3 regions of the Streptomyces cinnabarinus genome follow, and region 1 is predicted to be linked to each of the others. Evidence: predicted binding sites of a transcription regulator. Region 1 holds the regulator's gene; each other region holds the start of a gene.
What was found. The regulator HspR, encoded in region 1, represses chaperone genes until heat shock. The targets are predictions, from matches to a motif close to TTGAGNNNNNNNNNCTCAA.

Region 1 (6,114 bases):
AGATCTTCATCCTGGGCTCGGCGCTCTTCTGCGCCGCCAGGCTGCGGTACTTGTAGTTCTTGTTGTGCTGGGTGACGTAGATCTTGCCGTTGCTGATCTTGGTGATGATCGAGGCGTGGTTGATGACCCCGTTGTTGTCCCAGTCGTAGAAGATGATGTCGCCCACGTAGGCGTTGCTGGTGTTGCGCTTGGAGTGGAGCATGTTGCGCTCCGTGAACTTCTTGAGCCAGCCCGAGACGACCCAGGTGTACGTCTCGTCCGGGCCCAGGATGCCCTTCTTCCGCCACCAGGCGTCGACGCTGTAGGGACGGTCCCCGATACCGCCCTTCATCTTGACGCTGCCGCCGAAGTGGACGGCCCGGGAGACGAAGTTCGTGCAGTCCTGGGCGTACATGGCGGGCGCGTCCCAGTTGGACACGGCCCAGGTCGCGGCGCCGGTGCGCAGGTACGTGCCCGCCTGGAGGGCCTCGTGGGAGACCGCGGTGGCGCCGGTCTCGGTGCCGTCGTCGGTGGAGTCGCCGTCGAACTCCGAGGGCACGAGGTCGGTGGGTTCGGCGGACTCCTCGTTGATGTCGTTGGCGAAGTCGGCGAACGCGGCCCGGGTCGGCCGCACCACGACCTCCTTGGCGGCCGCGGTGACCGCGGAGAGCAGCACCGGGTCCGCGCCGGCGGAGAAGGTGTAGCGCATCTCCGTCTCGCCGGTCTGGTCCGTCGGGTCGGCGGTGGCGGTGCTCACGTCGGTCACGATGGTGTCCGAGGTGTGCACGGTGGCGCGCAGGGTGACCTGCCGGCCGTCGGCCGACGGGATGGCCAGGACATCGCTGAAGGTGGCGTCGGGCGAGACGTTGTCCGAGTCGTCCGCGGAGCCCGCGACCCGCTCGCGCAGCAGCGCTTCCTGGTCCTTGGCGAGGAGAGAGGCGAACTGGGCGCCGTACGCGCTGTTGGCGGCGGCGTCGCTCGCGTCGACATAGCTGCCCTGGACGAGGCCGCCCCGGGCGAAGTGATAGGCCTGCACGGCGGTCGAGTAGGCGTCCGTGCCGCCCGTCACGGCCACCGGCGCGATCGCGGCGGACGTGGTGGACGGTCCGGTGCCGTAGTCGTTCGTCCCGGTCACCTGGAAGGTGTAGGTGACGTCCCCGGCGTCCGCGGCGAGGTCGTCGAAGACGGCGGACAGGCCGGTGGTCGTCCTGGTGCCGGCGGTCGTGCCGTCGGAGGCGACCGCGGTGACGGTGTAGGTCACCGCGTCGTCCACCTCACCGGTGAACTCCGCCGCCGACCAGGTCACCAGCGCACCGTGCTCGCCGGGCACGGCCCTGAGGTCGGTCACCGCCTCGGGCGCGGTGCCCGTGGTGCCGGAGGACCCGGGCTCCTCGGTCACGTCCGGCGTGAACGACTGGAGCGCGGTGTAGGCGGAGCACACCGCGTCCGCGCAGGCCCGCATCTTCCAGCGGTAGGCGGTGCCGTCGGTGAGCAGGCCCTCCGGGACCTTCACCACGGCCCGGTCGCCGTCCTGGACGGTGGCGGTGAGGGGGGAGCCGACCGCGTTGCCCGCGGTGTCCTGGAGCAGGTACTCGGCGGACACGGCACCCTGGCCCGCGGCCGTGACGACACCGGTCAGCAGCGGCGTGGTGGTCTCGACGGCGCCGGTGGCGAGGTCGAAGGGCACGTCGGGCGCGGGGGCCTTGGCGGTGTCGACCGAGAAGTTCTTCCAGGCGCTCCACGCCGTGGAGTAGTCGGTGCCGTCGTAGGTGCGGGCCCGCATCCGCAGGTGCTTGCCGTCCGGCAGCGACGACTCCTCGGGCACGGCGAGGGCCGCGACCTCGGCGGTGTCCACGTACGGGGTGTCCGTGGTGAGCGCATACGTGGTGTCGTTGTATGCCGGGTCCGGCTCGATGGCGTACTGGACGCGCACCCGCTGCGGGTCGCCGTCGTTCACGAACGTCGACAGCACGGGCGTGCGCGAGGTGACCACCCCGGCGCCGGTGGACGGCGACAGGGAGGTCGCGCCCGGCACCTCGGGGTAGGAGTTGTACGTGATCGTCAGGTGCGGTTCGGTGGAGCCGTCACCGGAGACGTGGTTGGCGGAGTGGAAGCGCCGCCAGGTGTAGGAGTCGGTCTCGTCCACACCGCGGACCATGAGGCCGTAATTGGCGGTGCCGCCGGTCCACGCCCTGACGATGGTGTCGATGTCGAAGTTCATCGTGCCGGCCGGGCAGTCCGCCGAGTAGCCCTTGGCCGCGGTGTTGACGACCTGTCCGGTGGTGGTGGAGGCGGGCGGGTCGGCCCAGGTGATCGTGGACGACGACCAGGACTCGGTGACCCGGCGCACGGCCGTGCCGGTGCCCACCGTGCAGGCGGAGGACCAGTACGAGTACAGCGCCAGGTTGGTGTCGATGACGTGGACGCCCTCGTAGCCCGAGACGTCGAACTTCAGGAACGAACGCGCCACCGTGCTGCCGCCGTTGTACGTGCCCGACTTCAGCTCGGTCGAGGAGACCTGCGAGTCCGGGTAGTTGGTGGCGACCCAGGTGTCCGTGGTGACCGCCAGCGTGCTGGTCGGGTCGACGGTGACCGGGTAGGTCAGGTCCTGCGCGAAGTAGTCGGCGTCCGGGCGCAGTACGAGCGTCTGGGTGCCGTCGGCCGCGGTCTCGATCTCGGTGTCCACGGCGGCGAGATGCTTCGACTCGCCGGACCTCCTGTCCACCGAGGAGTCCCACATCATCGGCGCCGGGGCCTCGGCGACCAGCTTGCCCGCCCCGTTCTTCAGCAGCAGCCGGCCGGAGTCCGTCTCGGAGAGGGTGAGGCCCTTGAGGGAGACCGGCATGCGGTAGACGAGGGCTCCGCCCGGCGCCTCGTCGAGCACCACGTTCTGCGAGAAGCCCTGCTTGAGGGCGGTGACCGTCAGGGTCTGGCCCTCGCCCAGGTCGTAGGAGGCGGTGTCGTCCCGCACCGTCGGCGTGGGCAGGGTGTCCTCCCAGCCCAGCGCCATGGAGACGCCGCCCTGGGAGACGGAGGCCAGCTTCTTGTCGCCGCCGTCCGAGACGGTGATGTCGGCGGCCGCGGCCTCGGGCTCCAACGCGGCGCCCTCGTCGGCGAGTTGGGTGTCGATCGGCTGCCAGGAGCCGTCTTCCCGCTGGACCCGCACGGGGCCCGCGTACGACTCGGCGGTCAGCGTGCCGTCCGGGTTCACGTACACGGTGGAGGTCCCGGTGCGCTGGGAGACCAGCTCGATGCGCCGGTTCTGGATCTTCGCGTTGCGCCGGGCGGCCTCCTCCTCGCTGAGCCCGAGCAGCTTCGCGATGTCCGGGTCGTCGTCGCCGAGGGTGACGGCCTTCGCGGGGCTGTTCACGATGCGGTCGCTCTGCGCGGTGAGCGTGGCCGACGGGTCTCCGGCGAGGGAGGCGGTCAGCGAACCCGCCAGCGTCATCGCCGCGGTGGCCTGTATCCACCGTCTTCGGTTGGTGCGTCGCACTCCAACTCCTTTTCGGGGCCCCCGAGATGGTTCCGGGGGTGGAGTGCGAGATATACAACTGATCTTCGAAATTCAACGGTCATGTGATCAAAAGGTGATCATGACGTGAAGAGGGCCGGGAGGTTCGACCACCTCCCGGCCCTCTTCATGTGCTCGACGTCGCTCAGTCCGACTGCTGCCGCTTGGGCCGCCACACCACCAACGCGCTGGTCTGCTGGACCTCCTGATACGGCACCAGGTCACGGCGGTACGAGGCATGCACCGCCGCCTCCCGCTGCTGCATCGCCGCCGCCGCGCCGTCCAGCGCCGACTGCATCTCGGCGACCCGGGACTGGAGCGCGGCGACCTGGTTCTCCAGCTCGATGATCCGCTTGATGCCGGCCAGGTTGATGCCCTCGTCCTGCGACAACTGCTGGACGGTGCGCAGCAGTTCGATGTCGCGGGCCGAGTAACGGCGGCCCCGTCCGGCGGTGCGGTCCGGAGACACCAGGCCAAGGCGGTCGTACTGGCGCAGTGTCTGCGGGTGCAGGCCGGAGAGCTGGGCCGCCACCGAGATGACGTAGACCGGGGTCTCCTCGGTCAGTTCATACGGATTGCGTCGACGGCCGTCCATCTGGCATCAAGCTCCCTTCGCGGCCTGGAACAGCTCCGCCCGCGGGTCCTCGCCCGCGGTCGCCTCGCGATACGCCTCCAGTGCGTCACGAGCCTTCCCCGTCACGTCCTTCGGGACACTCACCTCGACGGTGACCAGCAGATCCCCGCGGGTGCCGTCCTTGCGGACCGCGCCCTTCCCACGGGCGCGCATGGTGCGGCCGTTGGGCGTGCCCGGGGGCAGCTTCAGCGTGACCGGCGGGCCGCCCAGGGTCGGGACCCTGACCTCACCCCCGAGCGCCGCCTCCGGATACGTCACCGGAACCGTCACCGTCAGGTTGTCGCCCTTGCGGCCGAAGACCGGGTGGGTGTCCACATGCACCGTGACATACAGGTCACCGGAGGGGCCGCCCCGCTCTCCGGGCGCCCCCTTGCCGCGCAGCCGGATCCGCTGACTGTCGCTGACCCCGGCCGGGATGCGCACCTGCATGGTCCGCGAGGACTTGGCCCGGCCGCTGCCCTTGCAGATCTCGCAGGGCTCCTCCGCGATCAGACCGCGGCCCTTGCAGTCCGGGCAGGGGTCAGTCAGCGAGAAGCCGCCGCCGGAGCCCCGGGCGACCTGTCCGGTGCCGACGCAGGTCGGGCAGACCCGGGGGTTGCCGTTCTTGTCGCCGGTGCCGGAACAGGCCTTGCACGGGGCCTGCGAGGACATCCTCAGGGGCACGGTCGCGCCCTCGATCGCCTCGGTGAAGGTGAGCGTGACCTCGGTGTCGATGTCCTGGCCGCGCCTGGGCTGCACCCGGGTGGTACCCGAGCTGCCCCGGTTGAACAGTCCCCCGAAGACGTCACCGATCCCGCCGCCGAAGCCGCCGGAACCCCCGCCGCCGCCCTGGGCGCCGCCTCCGAAGAGGTCGCCCAGGTCGAAGTTGAAGTTGCCGCCGCCCGCGCCCGGCCCCGGGCGGAACCCGCCGTTGCCGAAGAGGGCGCGCGCCTCGTCGTACTCCTTGCGCTTCTTGGGGTCACCGAGGACGTCGTTCGCCTCGGAGATCTCCTTGAAGCGCTCCTCGGCCTTGGCGTTGCCCTTGTTGGCGTCCGGGTGGAACTCGCGGGCGAGCTTCCGGTACGCCTTCTTGATCTCGGCCTCGGTGGCGTCCTTGGGGACGCCGAGGACCTTGTAGAAGTCCTTCTCGATGAAGTCCTTGGTGCTCATCCCCGACGTCCCTCCTTCCCTCGGTCAGGCCCCTTCAGGGCCGTTGTCCTTCTCCTCGCCGGTCTCGGCGGCGTCCTCTGCCTTGACCGTCTGCGCGCCCGGCTGCGGCTCGGCGACGGCCACCCGCGCGGGGCGGATGGTGCGCTCGCCGATGCGATACCCCGGCTGGAGGATCGCGACGCAGGTCGTCTCGGTGACGTCCGGTGCGTAGGAGTGCATCAGGGCCTCGTGGATCGTCGGATCGAAGGGCTCGCCCTCCTTGCCGAACTGCTGCAGACCCATCTTCGCCGCGACGGTCTCCAGCGACTCCGCGACGGACTTGAATCCGCCGACGAGTTCGCCGTGTTCCCGGGCGCGGCCGATGTCGTCGAGCACGGGCAGGAGCTCGGTCAGGAGGTTCGCGATGGCGATCTCCCGCACCGTGATCCGGTCCCGCTCCACGCGGCGGCGGTAGTTCTGGTACTCGGCCTGGAGCCGCTGGAGGTCCGCGGTGCGCTCACCGAGCGCGGTGCGTACCTGGTCCAGCTGGGCGATCAGGCCGGCGTCTGGGGTTACGTCCCCGGCCGGGGCCGCCCCCTCAGTGTTCGACTGGGGTGCGGCCTTCGCCTCGGCGTCGTCGGGGGTGGCGCCGGAGGGGACGTCGGGCTTCTCCTCGAAGCCCGGGGTCTCCTCCGTCACGCGGCACCGTCCTTGCGCTCGTCGTCGACGATCTCGGCGTCGACGACGTCGTCGTCGGCCTTGGGCTGCTCGCCCGCGGCACCGGCGTCACCGGCGGCCTGCGCGCCCTGGGCGTCGGCGTACATCGCCTGGCCGAGCTTCTGCGAGACCGCGGCGACCTTCT
Region 2 (6,114 bases), 1.2 Mb from region 1:
CCGCGACTTCCTGAACCAGTACAAGGCCCGCACCGGCCGGGACGCGGTGATCTACACGGCGACCAGCTGGTGGACCCAGTGCACGGGCAACTACTCCGGCTTCGCCACCGCCAACCCGCTGTGGATCGCTCGCTACGCGTCGACCGTGGGGACGCTCCCGGCCGGATGGAGTTACTACACGATGTGGCAGTACACCTCGACGGGCCCGACCGTCGGTGACCACAACCGGTTCAACGGCGCCCTGGACCGCGTCCAGGCCCTGGCCTACGGCTGACCGCTGACCGGACGACGAAGGCCCGGGTCTCCCTCACGGGACCCGGGCCTTCGCCTTCATCCGGCAGCGTCCGTCACGCCGCCACCGGAACCTCCGGCTGGGCGCCGTTCGTGGCCGGGGACAGGGCCAGGTCGAGGACCTGGCGCACATCCGTCACGGCGTGCACGTCGAGCTTCTCCAGGACCTCGGCGGGGACGTCGTCGAGGTCGGGCTCGTTCCGCTTGGGGATGATCACCGTGGTGACCCCCGCGCGGTGGGCGGCGAGCAGCTTCTGCTTCACTCCGCCGATCGGCAGGACGCGTCCGGTCAGCGAGACCTCGCCCGTCATCGCCACGTCCGTGCGGACCAGTCGGCCCGACAGCAGCGAAGCGAGTGCCGTCGTCATCGTGATGCCCGCGCTGGGACCGTCCTTCGGCACCGCGCCCGCCGGGAAGTGGATGTGCACGCCCCGGTCCTTCAGGTCACCGACCGGCAGCTCCAGCTCGGCGCCGCGCGAGCGCAGGAAGGACAGGGCGATCTGCGCGCTCTCCTTCATCACGTCACCGAGCTGTCCCGTCAGGGTCAGCCCCGCCGCGCCGGTCTCCGGGTCGGCCAGGGACGCCTCCACGAACAGCACGTCACCTCCCGCTCCGGTCACCGCCAGGCCCGTCGCCACACCCGGGACCGCCGTACGGCGCTCGGCCGGGTCCTGGGCCGACTCGGGCACGTGGTGCGGGCGCCCGATCAGCGCGCGCAGATCGCCGTCCGTGACGGTGAACGGCAGCTTCCGCTCGCCCAGTTCGTGCTGCGCCGCGACCTTGCGGAGCAGCCGCGCGATGGACCGCTCCAGGGTGCGCACGCCCGCCTCGCGGGTGTACTCCCCGGCGAGCTTGCGCAGCGCGCCCTCGTCGATGACGACCTCGTCCGTGTTCAGACCGGCCCGCTCCAGCTGGCGCGGAAGCAGGTGGTCACGGGCGATGACGACCTTCTCGTCCTCGGTGTAGCCGTCGAGGCGGACCAGCTCCATACGGTCGAGCAGGGCCTCCGGGATGGCCTCCAGGACGTTGGCCGTGGCGAGGAACACCACGTCGCTGAGGTCGAGTTCGACCTCCAGGTAGTGGTCGCGGAAGGTGTGGTTCTGCGCCGGGTCCAGGACTTCGAGCAGGGCCGCGGCCGGGTCGCCGCGGAAGTCGGAGCCCACCTTGTCGATCTCGTCGAGGAGCACCACCGGGTTCATCGACCCGGCCTCCTTGATGGCCCGCACGATCCGGCCGGGCAGCGCGCCGACGTACGTGCGCCGGTGGCCACGGATCTCCGCCTCGTCCCGGACGCCGCCGAGGGCGACCCGGACGAACTTCCGTCCCATGGCGTGCGCGACGGACTCGCCCAGCGAGGTCTTGCCGACGCCGGGCGGGCCGACGAGCGCGAGCACGGCACCGCCGCGCCGCCCGCCGACGACCCCGAGACCCCGGTCGCTACGGCGCTTGCGCACCGCCAGGTACTCGGTGATCCGCTCCTTCACGTCCTCCAGACCCGCGTGCTCGGCGTCCAGGACGGCCTGCGCGCCCTGGATGTCGTAGGCGTCCTCGGTCCGCTCGTTCCACGGCAGTTCGAGCACCGTGTCGAGCCAGGTGCGGATCCACGAGCCCTCGGGCGACTGGTCGCTGGACCGCTCCAGCTTGTCGACCTCCTTGAGCGCGGCCTCGCGGACCTTCTCGGGCAGGTCGGCGGCCTCGACGCGGGCGCGGTAGTCGTCGGACTCCTCGCCCTCCGCCTCGCCGTTCAGCTCGCGCAGCTCCTTGCGCACGGCCTCCAGCTGGCGGCGCAGCAGGAACTCGCGCTGCTGCTTATCGACGCCCTCCTGGACGTCCTTGGCGATGGTCTCGGCGACGTCCTGCTCGGCGAGGTGGTCGCGCAGCTGCTGGGTGGCGAGCTTCAGCCGGGCCACCGGGTCGGCGGTCTCCAGCAGCTCCACCTTCTGCTCGGTGGTGAGGAAGGGCGAGTAGCCGGAGTTGTCGGCGAGCGCGGAGACATCGTCGATGGCCTGGACCCGGTCCACGACCTGCCAGGCGCCGCGCTTGCGCAGCCAGGCGGTGGCGAGCGCCTTGTACTCCTTCACCAGATCGGCGACCTGCCCCGGCAGCGGGTCCGGCGCGCTGTCGTCGACCCGCAGGCCCTCGACCCACAGGGCAGCACCGGGGCCGGTCGTCCCGGCGCCGATCCGCACCCGGTCCCGGCCCCGGATCAGGGCGCCCGGGTCACCGTCGGCGAGGCGGCCGACCTGCTCCACGGTGCCGAGCACACCGGTGCTCGCGTAGGTGCCATCGATCCGCGGCACCAGCAGCACCCGTGGCTTGCCCGGCTGGGACCGGGCGGCGGCCTGGGCGGCCTCCACCGCGGCGCGTACATCAGCGTCGTTCAAGTCCAGCGGGACCACCATTCCGGGCAGCACGACCTCGTCGTCGAGCGGCAGCACAGGCAGGGTGAGCGAGGTGGACGTCGAAGCCATGATCTCCCCTTCGGCAGTCAAGTTGAGTTATGCCGACTCAATGCTTGGCGGCCCGTGATTGTTCCCGGCCCTGCGTTCGCTGTGAGCGATCATCCGCCTCACACCCGGTGAACTGGGGCTTCTCCGATAACCGGTTGCCTCGTCCACCGCATTCCCCCACCGTCGCTTCCGTGACAGACACAGAGACCCTTCTCGCGGCCTACGACGGCCAGATGCGCGGCGCGCCCCCGTCCTCGCCCGCCGGCGTGACGTACGAGCAGGACGGTCCGCTGCTGCGGATCGTCGGCGGGTTCCGGGGGCTGGTCAGCGGACCGCGCTCGCTGGGTGTGCGCGGTGCGGACCTGGACCTGCTGATCGCCCGGCAGCGCGACTACTTCGCGGCGCGCGGGGAGGCGGTGGAGTGGAAGACCCGCTCCCACGACGACCCGGCCGACCTCACCGACCGGCTGCGCGCGGCGGGCTTCGTGCCCGAGGACCGGGAGACGGTCCTGATCGGCCGCGCCGCCGGGCTGGCCGTACGGGAGCCCGTGCTGCCCGAGGGTGTGACGCTGCGGCGGGTGACGGCGGACGCGGACATGCGCCGGATCGCCGGGATGGAGTCGGCGGTGTGGGGCCAGGACTGGAGCTGGCTCGCCGACGATCTGACCGGACGGGTCGAGTCCGCGCCGGACGACATCGCCGTGTACGTCGTGGAGGCGGACGGGGAGGTGGTGTCGGCGGCCTGGCTGGTGTTCCGTCCGGGCACCGAGTTCGCGAGCCTGTGGGGCGGGTCGACGCTGGCCGAATGGCGGGGCCGTGGCATCTACCGGGCCCTGGTCGCCACCCGCGCGGCGCTCGCCGTCGGCCGCGGGGTCACCTATCTGCAGGTGGACGCCTCCGACGACAGCGCGCCCATCCTGCGCCGGCTGGGCTTCGAGGCGGTGACGACGACCACGCCGTACGTCTGGAGTCCTTGACCGTCTCGATTCGCGGCGATCGCAAGGTTCCCGTGTTCTGCCCGCAATACCGTTCACAGGAAGCGGCCGCACACTGCAAGCTCGTTCACAGTCTGTGAGTGACTTGCGCGGTTTTACGGGGACTTGGGGAAGCGGATGGCCGAGGGAGAGCGGCGGGGGCCGGCCCGGCGCGCGCTGATCGCGGGCGGGGTGGTGGCGGCCGCGGGGACGGCCGTGCCGTTGGTCGCGGGCGCGGTGGGCGGTGACAGCGGCCCTGAGCCGGGAACGACCCGCGCACCCCGCCGTACCGCCGCCCCGGCCGCCGCGACCCGCCGCCCCCGCTCCGACGACCGGCCCAACATCCTGCTGGTGCTCACCGACGACCAGCCCAAGGAGACGGATTGGGCGCTCGGCCGCACCGTCGACTGGCTGGGCGGCAACGGCGTCACCTTCGAGCGGGCGCACGCCAACACCCCGTTGTGCGCGCCTTCCCGGGCCTCGGTGATGACGGGCCGGTACGCCCACCACCACGGCGTCCTGGACACCCGCCACCCCTACCACCTGGACCAGCGCACGACGGTCCAGCGCCGGCTGCGCGAGGCGGGCTACCGCACGGGCCTGTTCGGCAAGTACCTCAACTTCTGGCGCACCGGCGACAACCCGCCGCACTTCGACGAGTGGCTGCTCCAGGAGCCGGTGCGCTACGTCAACGGCCACTACAACGACAACGGCACCGTCCGCGGGATCCCCGGCTACAACACGACCGTCATCAAGGACCGCGCGCTGGCCTTCATGGAGGCGTCCCACACCGACAAGCGCCCCTGGTTCGCGTACGTGGCCACCCGCTCGGCCCATGAGGTGAACGTCCCGGAGCCGAAGTACGCCCGCACGCGCGTGCCCGACTGGCAGGGCCGCCCCTCGGTGTTCGAGACCGGCAAGGCCGACAAGCCGCCCTTCCTGCGCGCCGCCGAGCACCTCTTCCCCGCGGGCCGGGACCTGCGCGCCCGCCAGCTGCGCACCCTGCTCTCCGTCGACGACGCGATGCACGACTTCCGTGAGAAGCTGCGCGCGCTCGGCCAGTTGGAGAACACGCTGGTGGTGTTCACCAGCGACCACGGTCTGTGCTGGGGCGACCACGGCTGGCTGCGCAAGTCGGTGCCGTACCGCCCGAGTCTGGAGGTGCCGTTCCACGCGTCCTGGCCCGCGGGCGGCCTCGGCACCGCACGCGCCGACGACCGGCTCACCGGCCTGATCGACATCGCGCCCACCTTCCTGGACGCGGCGGGCCTGCCGCCCGATCCGGAGCACGACGGCCACTCCCTGCTGGACCCGGACAACGACCGCCCGCGGCTGCTCGCCGAGTGGTGGTGGAACCAGCAGGACCAGCGGCCGATCCACAGCTGGGCCTCGTCCATCGGCAAGGGCGACCAGTACACGGAGTACTTCCGCACCCGCCTCGACCACGGCGGCCGCCCCACGACGGGCGACGGGAAGGTGCTGTTCCGGGAGTACTACGACCTGCGCGCCGACCCCTTCCAGCTCACCAACCTCCTCCACCGGGCGAGCGCGGAGGAGGAACGGCGGCTGGGCATCCCTGCGCTGGCCACGGGGCTGGCGACGGCACGCGGAGGCCCGGACCTGCTCCAGGGTGGCGGCCCCGCCGACTCACCCCACGTCACCGGCCGGAGCTGACAGGATGAGCGGATGCCCGCTCCGTACGAGATTCCCGAAGTCCTGGACCGTCGCGAGGGCCCCCACGGCGAGGTCGTGCTGCGGCGCCACGGTGAGCTGCTCCAGATCATCGCCAACGGCTGCTTCCTGATGGACACCTCCGACGGCCGCTCCGAGCGACTGCTCGTGGATGCGGCCCGGGACGCCCTCGACGCCCGCCCCGGCCCGGCCGTGCTCATCGGCGGCCTGGGCGTCGGCTTCTCGCTCGCACACGCCGCCGCCGATCCGCGCTGGGGCCGGATCACCGTTGTGGAACGCGAACGGGCCGTCATCGACTGGCACCGCGCCGGCCCCCTCGCCGGCCTCACCGAGCGGGCCCGGTCCGACCCGCGCACCAGGATCCTGGAAACGGACCTGGTCAGGTACGTCAATGAGACTTCCGACACGTTCGACGCGCTCTGCCTGGACATCGACAACGGCCCCGGCTGGACCGTCACCGAGGGAAACGGCGGACTGTACTCGGACGCCGGACTGGCAAGCTGCGCAAGGGTGTTGAACCCCGGCGGAGTGCTCGCCGTCTGGTCGGCGCAGCCCTCTCCGGAATTCGAAGAAACCTTGTGGAATGCCGGGTTCAAACAGGTGCGTACCGAAGAGATCCCGGTTGCCCGGGGCGTTCCCGACGTCGTGCACCTCGCCGTCGGACCTGGATAGCCGAGCCGCGGTGACTCCCCGTACGCTGCTTCCCT
Region 3 (6,114 bases), 2.5 Mb from region 1:
GTGCCGGTCACCGAGATCGCCGGGCGGGTGCGGGTGCACGGCCGGGGCGGCACGGTGCTCCAGCCGGGCATCGATCTGCTGCACCGCGCCGACGACTTCCCGCCCGGGGCGCCGGTCCTGGTCATCACGGACGGCTGGTGCGACGTGCTGCGGGTGCGGCGCGAGCACGCCTACCTCGTTCCGCAGGGCGCCCGGCTGCCGTTCACCCCACGCGGGCCGGTCTTCCGGGTGAGCTGAGCCGGAATGTGATCGGATGGTGCACACGGACCCCGAACACGGGACCTCACTGAAGGGATTCATCGTGGCAACCACGCGCTCCGCACACACCGTGTGGGAAGGCAACCTGCTCAAGGGCAACGGCGTCGTCACCTTCGACTCCTCCGGCGCCATCGCCGCACAGCCGGTGTCGTGGCCCTCGCGCGCCGAGGCCGCCAACGGCAAGACCAGCCCCGAGGAGCTGATCGCGGCGGCGCACTCCAGCTGCTACTGCATGGCCTTCTCCAACGGCCTGGACAAGGCGGGCACCCCGCCCACCAAGCTGGTCACCTCCGCCGACGTGACCTTCCAGCCGGGCGAGGGCATCACCGGTATCCACCTCACCGTCGAGGGCACGGTGCCCGGCATCAGCGAGGCGGACTTCCTCGCCGCCGCCGAGGACGCCAAGGCCAACTGCCCGGTCAGCCAGGCCCTCAAGGCCGTTCCGATCACCCTGACCGCCAAGCTCGCCTGAACAACGAGGATCATGGTCGCGCAGGCCGCCCGTCACGGGCTGCCTGCGCGCTGTTTGTTCGGGGTATGAGATGGACGCCGATGACTCGAAGGGAACGCGATGGCGACGGGAACGGCGGGCGGTCGTGCGGTACTTGACTCCGGAGCCCGGGAACTCACCCGTATCCTGCTGTTGTTCAGTCTGGGCTGCCGGGTGCGCCCGCCGGAGCTAGGCGCCGAGGCCCTTGTCGACCGGTTCCGGTTCGGCCGGTTCAGGCCGCATCTGGAGTCCGGCGAGTCGGTGCTGCCGGTGCCGGTGCTGGCCGAGCGGATAGCCCCGGGCGACCTGCGACTGCCGGGCGGCGACCACGGTCTGACCCTCACCGGAGTCGACCTCCTCGTCGTCGCCACCCCGCGCGGGGACGCCACTCTGCTGCTGGACTGCGAGTTCGCGGGGGACACCGACGGGCTCGCCGTCGCCTCCTGGCTCGCCACCACCTGCTTCGACCGGGCGGACCTGAACTGGGGCGACCGTCCGCTCCTGGAGGTCCTCAGGACCCGTCTGGGACTGACGGAACCGCTCACCTTCGGCCTGAACGTACATCAACTCGTCTTCCCCGGCGGCCGGTTGCGCACCGAGCTGCTCGCCCAGGCCGACGAGACCCGCCAGGCGACCCTGCTGAACGGCATCGTCTACCGGGGCATGATGCCGGCCCGGGGCGCCGACCGGCTCACGGTCAGCGTGCCGCCCAACCTCAAGAACCACGGCGTCACCCTCTCCGCGCACGGCCGCGGCGTCTCCGTCCAGGCGGGCTGGGCCTTACACGTGGAGAACGGGCTGGCCGTGGTCGCCCTCGGCATGATCTCCGCCCTGGCCGTGCTCCAGCGCACCCGGCTCGCGGCCTTCGCGATGATGAAGGAGAACGAGCAGGCGCTGACCGACTCGCCCTCCGAGGTCCGCACCCTGATCTCCCGCCTCTCCGACGGCGTGAACGAGCTCCAGCTGGACCTCGCCTTCGGCGTCGAGGCGTACGTCGACAGCCTGCTGATCCCGGAGATGCTCATGGAGGGCTTCCAGTCCTCGCTGCGCGACACCCTCGGCATCCGCGACAGCCTCGACAACTCCGCCCGCATGGTCGAGCGGCTCACCTCCGTCATCAACGCCCGCTCCGCGGCCCTGGACGCAGCCCTCGCCGAACGCGACGAGCGACAGAACCGCATCGTCTCCGCGCTGGTCACGGCGGCCACCCTGATCGCCCTGCCGCCGACGCTGCTGCTCGCGTTCTTCGGGGTGAACGCCACCGACGTCGACGACGGCCGCTCCATCCTCGACGTCGGCCGCTACGGCACCGCGTACGCTCTGGCCTGGCTGCCCTTCGTCGTCCTGGTCGTGATCGGCTACCTCCTGCTCCGCAGGGTCAGCCGAGGGCCCGGCAGCCTGCTGACCGGCTCCGGCGACCCGACCGCTCCGGTGCCCGCACCTCGTACCTCATCCGGGAGTTGACCACCATGCCGCGACGCCCCGCCGTCTCCGCCCACCGCGGCGGCTCCGAACGTGCCGGTGCCGCCACCTGGGAGGCGTACGAGGACGCGCTGCTCAGCGGTGCCGAGTACGTGGAGTTCGACATCCGGCGCACCGCCGACGGCGTCCTCGTCGTCTACCACGACGCCCGTGTCGACCACACCGGGCCGCTGCTGTCGTCGATCGGCCACGCCGAGCTGAACGAGCGGGCCGGATATGCGGTGCCGGTGGTCGACGAGGTCATGTCGCTGATCGCCGGGAAGCTGGTCGGTCACCTCGACCTGAAGGAGGTCGGCTACGAGGGCGAGGTGATCGACCGGGCCGTCGCCCTGCTCGGCACGGACGGCTTTGTCGCCACCACCCTGGAGGACCGTTCCGTCGCCGCGATCTCCGCCGCGTACCCCGGGGTGCGCACCGCTCTGTCGCTCGGGCGGGATCGCAAGGAGGTGGGCTGGGCCCGGCTGCCCGGCACCCGGATCAGCGAGCTGCTGCCCATGCGGCGGGTGCGCGCCTGCGGCGCCACCGGCGTCGCGGTGCACCAGCGGCTCGCGCGCGCCAGTGTGCTGCGGGAGGCGACCCGGCACGGCCTGTTCAGCATGGTGTGGACGGTCAACGACGACACCCTGATGCAGACGTTCCTCAGCCATCCGCGGGTGGACGTGCTGATCACGGACCGGCCCCGGCGGGCGGTGGCCCTGCGCGGCGAGCCGCGGGAGCCCGAGCGCACGCTCAGCTGAGCCCCGCCGGGGTACCCCGAACCCTTGACCAGAGCGCACCATTGACAAGAGCCCACTCAAGTTTTGTGCTGGAGTCCGGGAAGCGCCCTGGCGGAAGGGGACAGCGATGGGACGTGCGGTCGGAATCGATCTCGGGACCACGAACTCCGTGGTGGCCGTGCTGGAGGGCGGTGAGGCCACGGTCGTCGCCAACGCGGAGGGGGCGAGGACCACCCCCTCGGTCGTGGCCTTCGCCAAGAACGGGGAGGTGCTCGTCGGTGAGGTGGCCAAGCGGCAGGCGGTGACCAACGTCGACCGCACCGCCCGCTCGGTCAAGCGCCACATGGGCGACGGCGGCTGGCGCTTCCCGCAGGAGGGCTCCGTCGACGGCACCCGCTACCGGGCCCAGGAGCTGTCGGCCCGGGTGCTGCAGAAGCTGAAGCGGGACGCCGAGTCCTACCTCGGCGAGGACGTCACGGATGCCGTGATCACCGTGCCCGCCTACTTCGACGACGCCCAGCGGCAGGCGACCAAGGAGGCCGGGGAGATCGCGGGCCTGAAGGTGCTGCGGATCATCAACGAGCCGACCGCCGCCGCCCTCGCCTACGGCCTGGACCGGGGCGAGGAGCAGACCGTCCTCGTCTTCGACCTGGGCGGCGGCACCTTCGACGTGTCCCTGCTGGAGATCGGCGACGGCGTCATCGAGGTCAAGGCCACCAACGGCGACACCCACCTCGGCGGCGACGACTGGGACCAGCGGGTCGTCGAGTACCTGGTGAAGAGGTTCAAGGGGCAGCACGGCATCGACCTCGGCAACGACAAGATGGCCGTGCAGCGGCTGCGCGAGGGAGCCGAGAAGGCCAAGATCGAACTGTCCAGCTCCTCCGAGACGACGATCAACCTGCCCTACATCACCGCCTCGGCCGAGGGCCCGCTGCACCTCGACGAGAAGATGACCCGCGCCCAGTTCCAGGAGCTCACCGCCGATCTCCTCGACCGCTGCAAGACCCCCTTCCACCAGGCGGTCAAGGACGCCGGGATCAAGCTCGCCGCGGTCGACCACGTGATCCTCGTCGGCGGCTCCACCCGGATGCCGGCCGTGACGGACCTGGTCAAGGAGCTGACCGGCAAGGACCCGCACAAGGGCGTCAACCCCGACGAGGTGGTGGCCGTCGGCGCCGCGCTCCAGGCAGGTGTCATCCGCGGCGACGTCAAGGACGTCCTGCTCCTCGACGTCACCCCGCTGTCCCTGGGTATCGAGACCAAGGGCGGCATCATGACCAAGCTGATCGAGCGGAACACCACGATCCCGACCCGGCGTTCGGAGATCTTCACCACCGCCACCGACAACCAGCCCTCGGTCGGCATCCAGGTCTACCAGGGCGAACGCGAGATCGCCGCGTACAACAAGAAGCTGGGCGTCTTCGATCTCACGGGTCTGCCCCCCGCGCCCCGCGGGGTGCCGCAGATCGAGGTCGGCTTCGACATCGACGCCAACGGGATCATGCACGTCTCCGCCAAGGACCTGGCCACCGGCCGGGAACAGAAGATGACCGTCACCGGCGGCTCGGCACTGCCCAAGGACGACATCGACCGCATGATGCGGGACGCCGAGCAGTACGCGGAGGAGGATCGCAAGCACCGCGAGGCCGCCGAGACCCGCAACCAGGCCGAGCAACTCGTCTACCAGACCGAGAAGTTCCTCCGCGACAACGAGGACAAGGTCCCCCCGGAGGCGAAGTCCGAGGTGGAGTCCGCGATCACGGAGGTCAAGCAGCTCCTGGAACGCGGCGCCGAGACCGGCGAGTTGCGTACGGGCGTGGAGAAACTCGCCTCCGTCAGCCAGAAGATGGGACAGGCGATGTACGCCCAGGCCGGCTCGGAGCCCACGGACCGGCACACCGCGCCCCCGGAGGAGGAAGGCGTGGTCGACGCGGAGATCGTCGACGACGAGAAGGACACGAAGGGCGGCGCCGCGTAAGCCCCTGAGCCGTCAGGACCCGGCCCGCTCCCAGCCCCGCCGCTCCGGGCGCGGGCCGAGCTGCTCCGGGTCCCGGGTGCGGTACACCACGTACGGCCGGAACAGATACTGCACCGGCGCGCTGAACATGTGCACCAGCCGGGTGTACGGCACCAGCGCGATCAGCGCCATGCCGATCACCGCGTGCACCTGGTACAGCACCGGGACGCCTTCCATCCGGTCGATGTCGGGGCTGAGGGTGAACAGGCTCCGCGCCCACGGGGCGATGGAGTGGCGGTAGTTGTAGCCGTCGCCGGAGGCATGGCTCAGCTTGGCGGCCATGCCCATCACGATCGCCCCGACCAGCACCAGGTACATCAGCTTGTCGTTGGCGGTCGTCGCCCGGAACACCGGTGCCCGGGTGCGGCGGCGGTACACCAGCAGCGCGATCCCGGCGACCGTGAGGATGCCGGCGGCGGTTCCGCCGTACAGGGAGAACAGGTGGTAGGTGTGCTCGCTGACGCCGAGGGAGTCCGTCCAGGACTCCGGGATGAACAGGCCCACGACATGGCCGACCAGCACGAAGAGGATCCCGTAATGGAAGGCAGGCGAGGCGATGTTGAGCAGCTTCGACTCGTACACCTGTGAGGAGCGGGTGGTCCAGCCGTACTTGTCGTAGCGGTAGCGCCAGATCAGACCGGCGACGAGCAGGGCGAAGGCGACGTACGGCAGGACGCCCCAGAGGAGTGTGGTCATCGGCGTACCCCGGTGCGTGCGGTCGGCAGCGTGGCGCACACGGCGTCCAGGACGGAGGCGTACGGCGTGCCGAAGTCGGTGAGCCTGGTGCGGAGTTGCTCCAGGCCGTCACGGTGCTCGGTGAGCAGGTCGGTGTTGCCGGTGCGGGCGGCGAACTCCAGCACCGCGGGCAGGAAGTCGGGCAGCTCCTCGCCGCTGAACTCCAGGCCGGCCTCGCGGTAGACGTCCTTGAAGCGGACCAGCGACATACCGCGCCGCCGGGTGTCGCCGTCCCGCCACCAGCTCAGGTACAGGCTGTGCCGGTTCCTGAAGTCGAAGACCCGCACATAGTGCGCGGCCAGCTCCTGGGCGTCCATGACCGCCGCGTGGTCGGTGAACTCCCTTAGTTGAGGGGCGGCTTCGCGCAGCAGCGGGAGCCGGGCGCGGAAGTCGTCGTCGGGGTAGGTCAGGCA

Region 2: lon (endopeptidase La) is a predicted target of HspR. The motif match lies at 2,785-2,803, and genes of this name have one in related genera.
Region 3: dnaK (molecular chaperone DnaK) is a predicted target of HspR. The motif match lies at 3,009-3,027, and genes of this name have one in related genera.

Annotation. Positions count from the first base shown of each region.
Region 1 covers NZ_CP114413.1:4,820,792-4,826,905, reverse strand. The annotation lists gene STRCI_RS21810 (DNRLRE domain-containing protein) at 1-3,472, opposite strand, end outside; gene STRCI_RS21805 (heat shock protein transcriptional repressor HspR) at 3,636-4,085, opposite strand; gene dnaJ (molecular chaperone DnaJ) at 4,092-5,273, opposite strand; gene grpE (nucleotide exchange factor GrpE) at 5,298-5,951, opposite strand; gene dnaK (molecular chaperone DnaK) at 5,948-6,114, opposite strand, start outside.
Region 2 covers NZ_CP114413.1:6,014,551-6,020,664, reverse strand. The annotation lists gene STRCI_RS27385 (lysozyme) at 1-274, shown strand, start outside; gene lon (endopeptidase La) at 348-2,762, opposite strand; gene STRCI_RS27375 (GNAT family N-acetyltransferase) at 2,933-3,718, shown strand; gene STRCI_RS27370 (sulfatase family protein) at 3,854-5,389, shown strand; gene STRCI_RS27365 (spermine/spermidine synthase domain-containing protein) at 5,402-6,079, shown strand.
Region 3 covers NZ_CP114413.1:7,345,977-7,352,090, forward strand. The annotation lists gene STRCI_RS33205 (vWA domain-containing protein) at 1-237, shown strand, start outside; gene STRCI_RS33210 (OsmC family protein) at 302-730, shown strand; gene STRCI_RS33215 (CorA family divalent cation transporter) at 830-2,212, shown strand; gene STRCI_RS33220 (glycerophosphodiester phosphodiesterase family protein) at 2,218-2,967, shown strand; gene dnaK (molecular chaperone DnaK) at 3,074-4,927, shown strand; gene narI (respiratory nitrate reductase subunit gamma) at 4,940-5,662, opposite strand; gene narJ (nitrate reductase molybdenum cofactor assembly chaperone) at 5,659-6,114, opposite strand, start outside.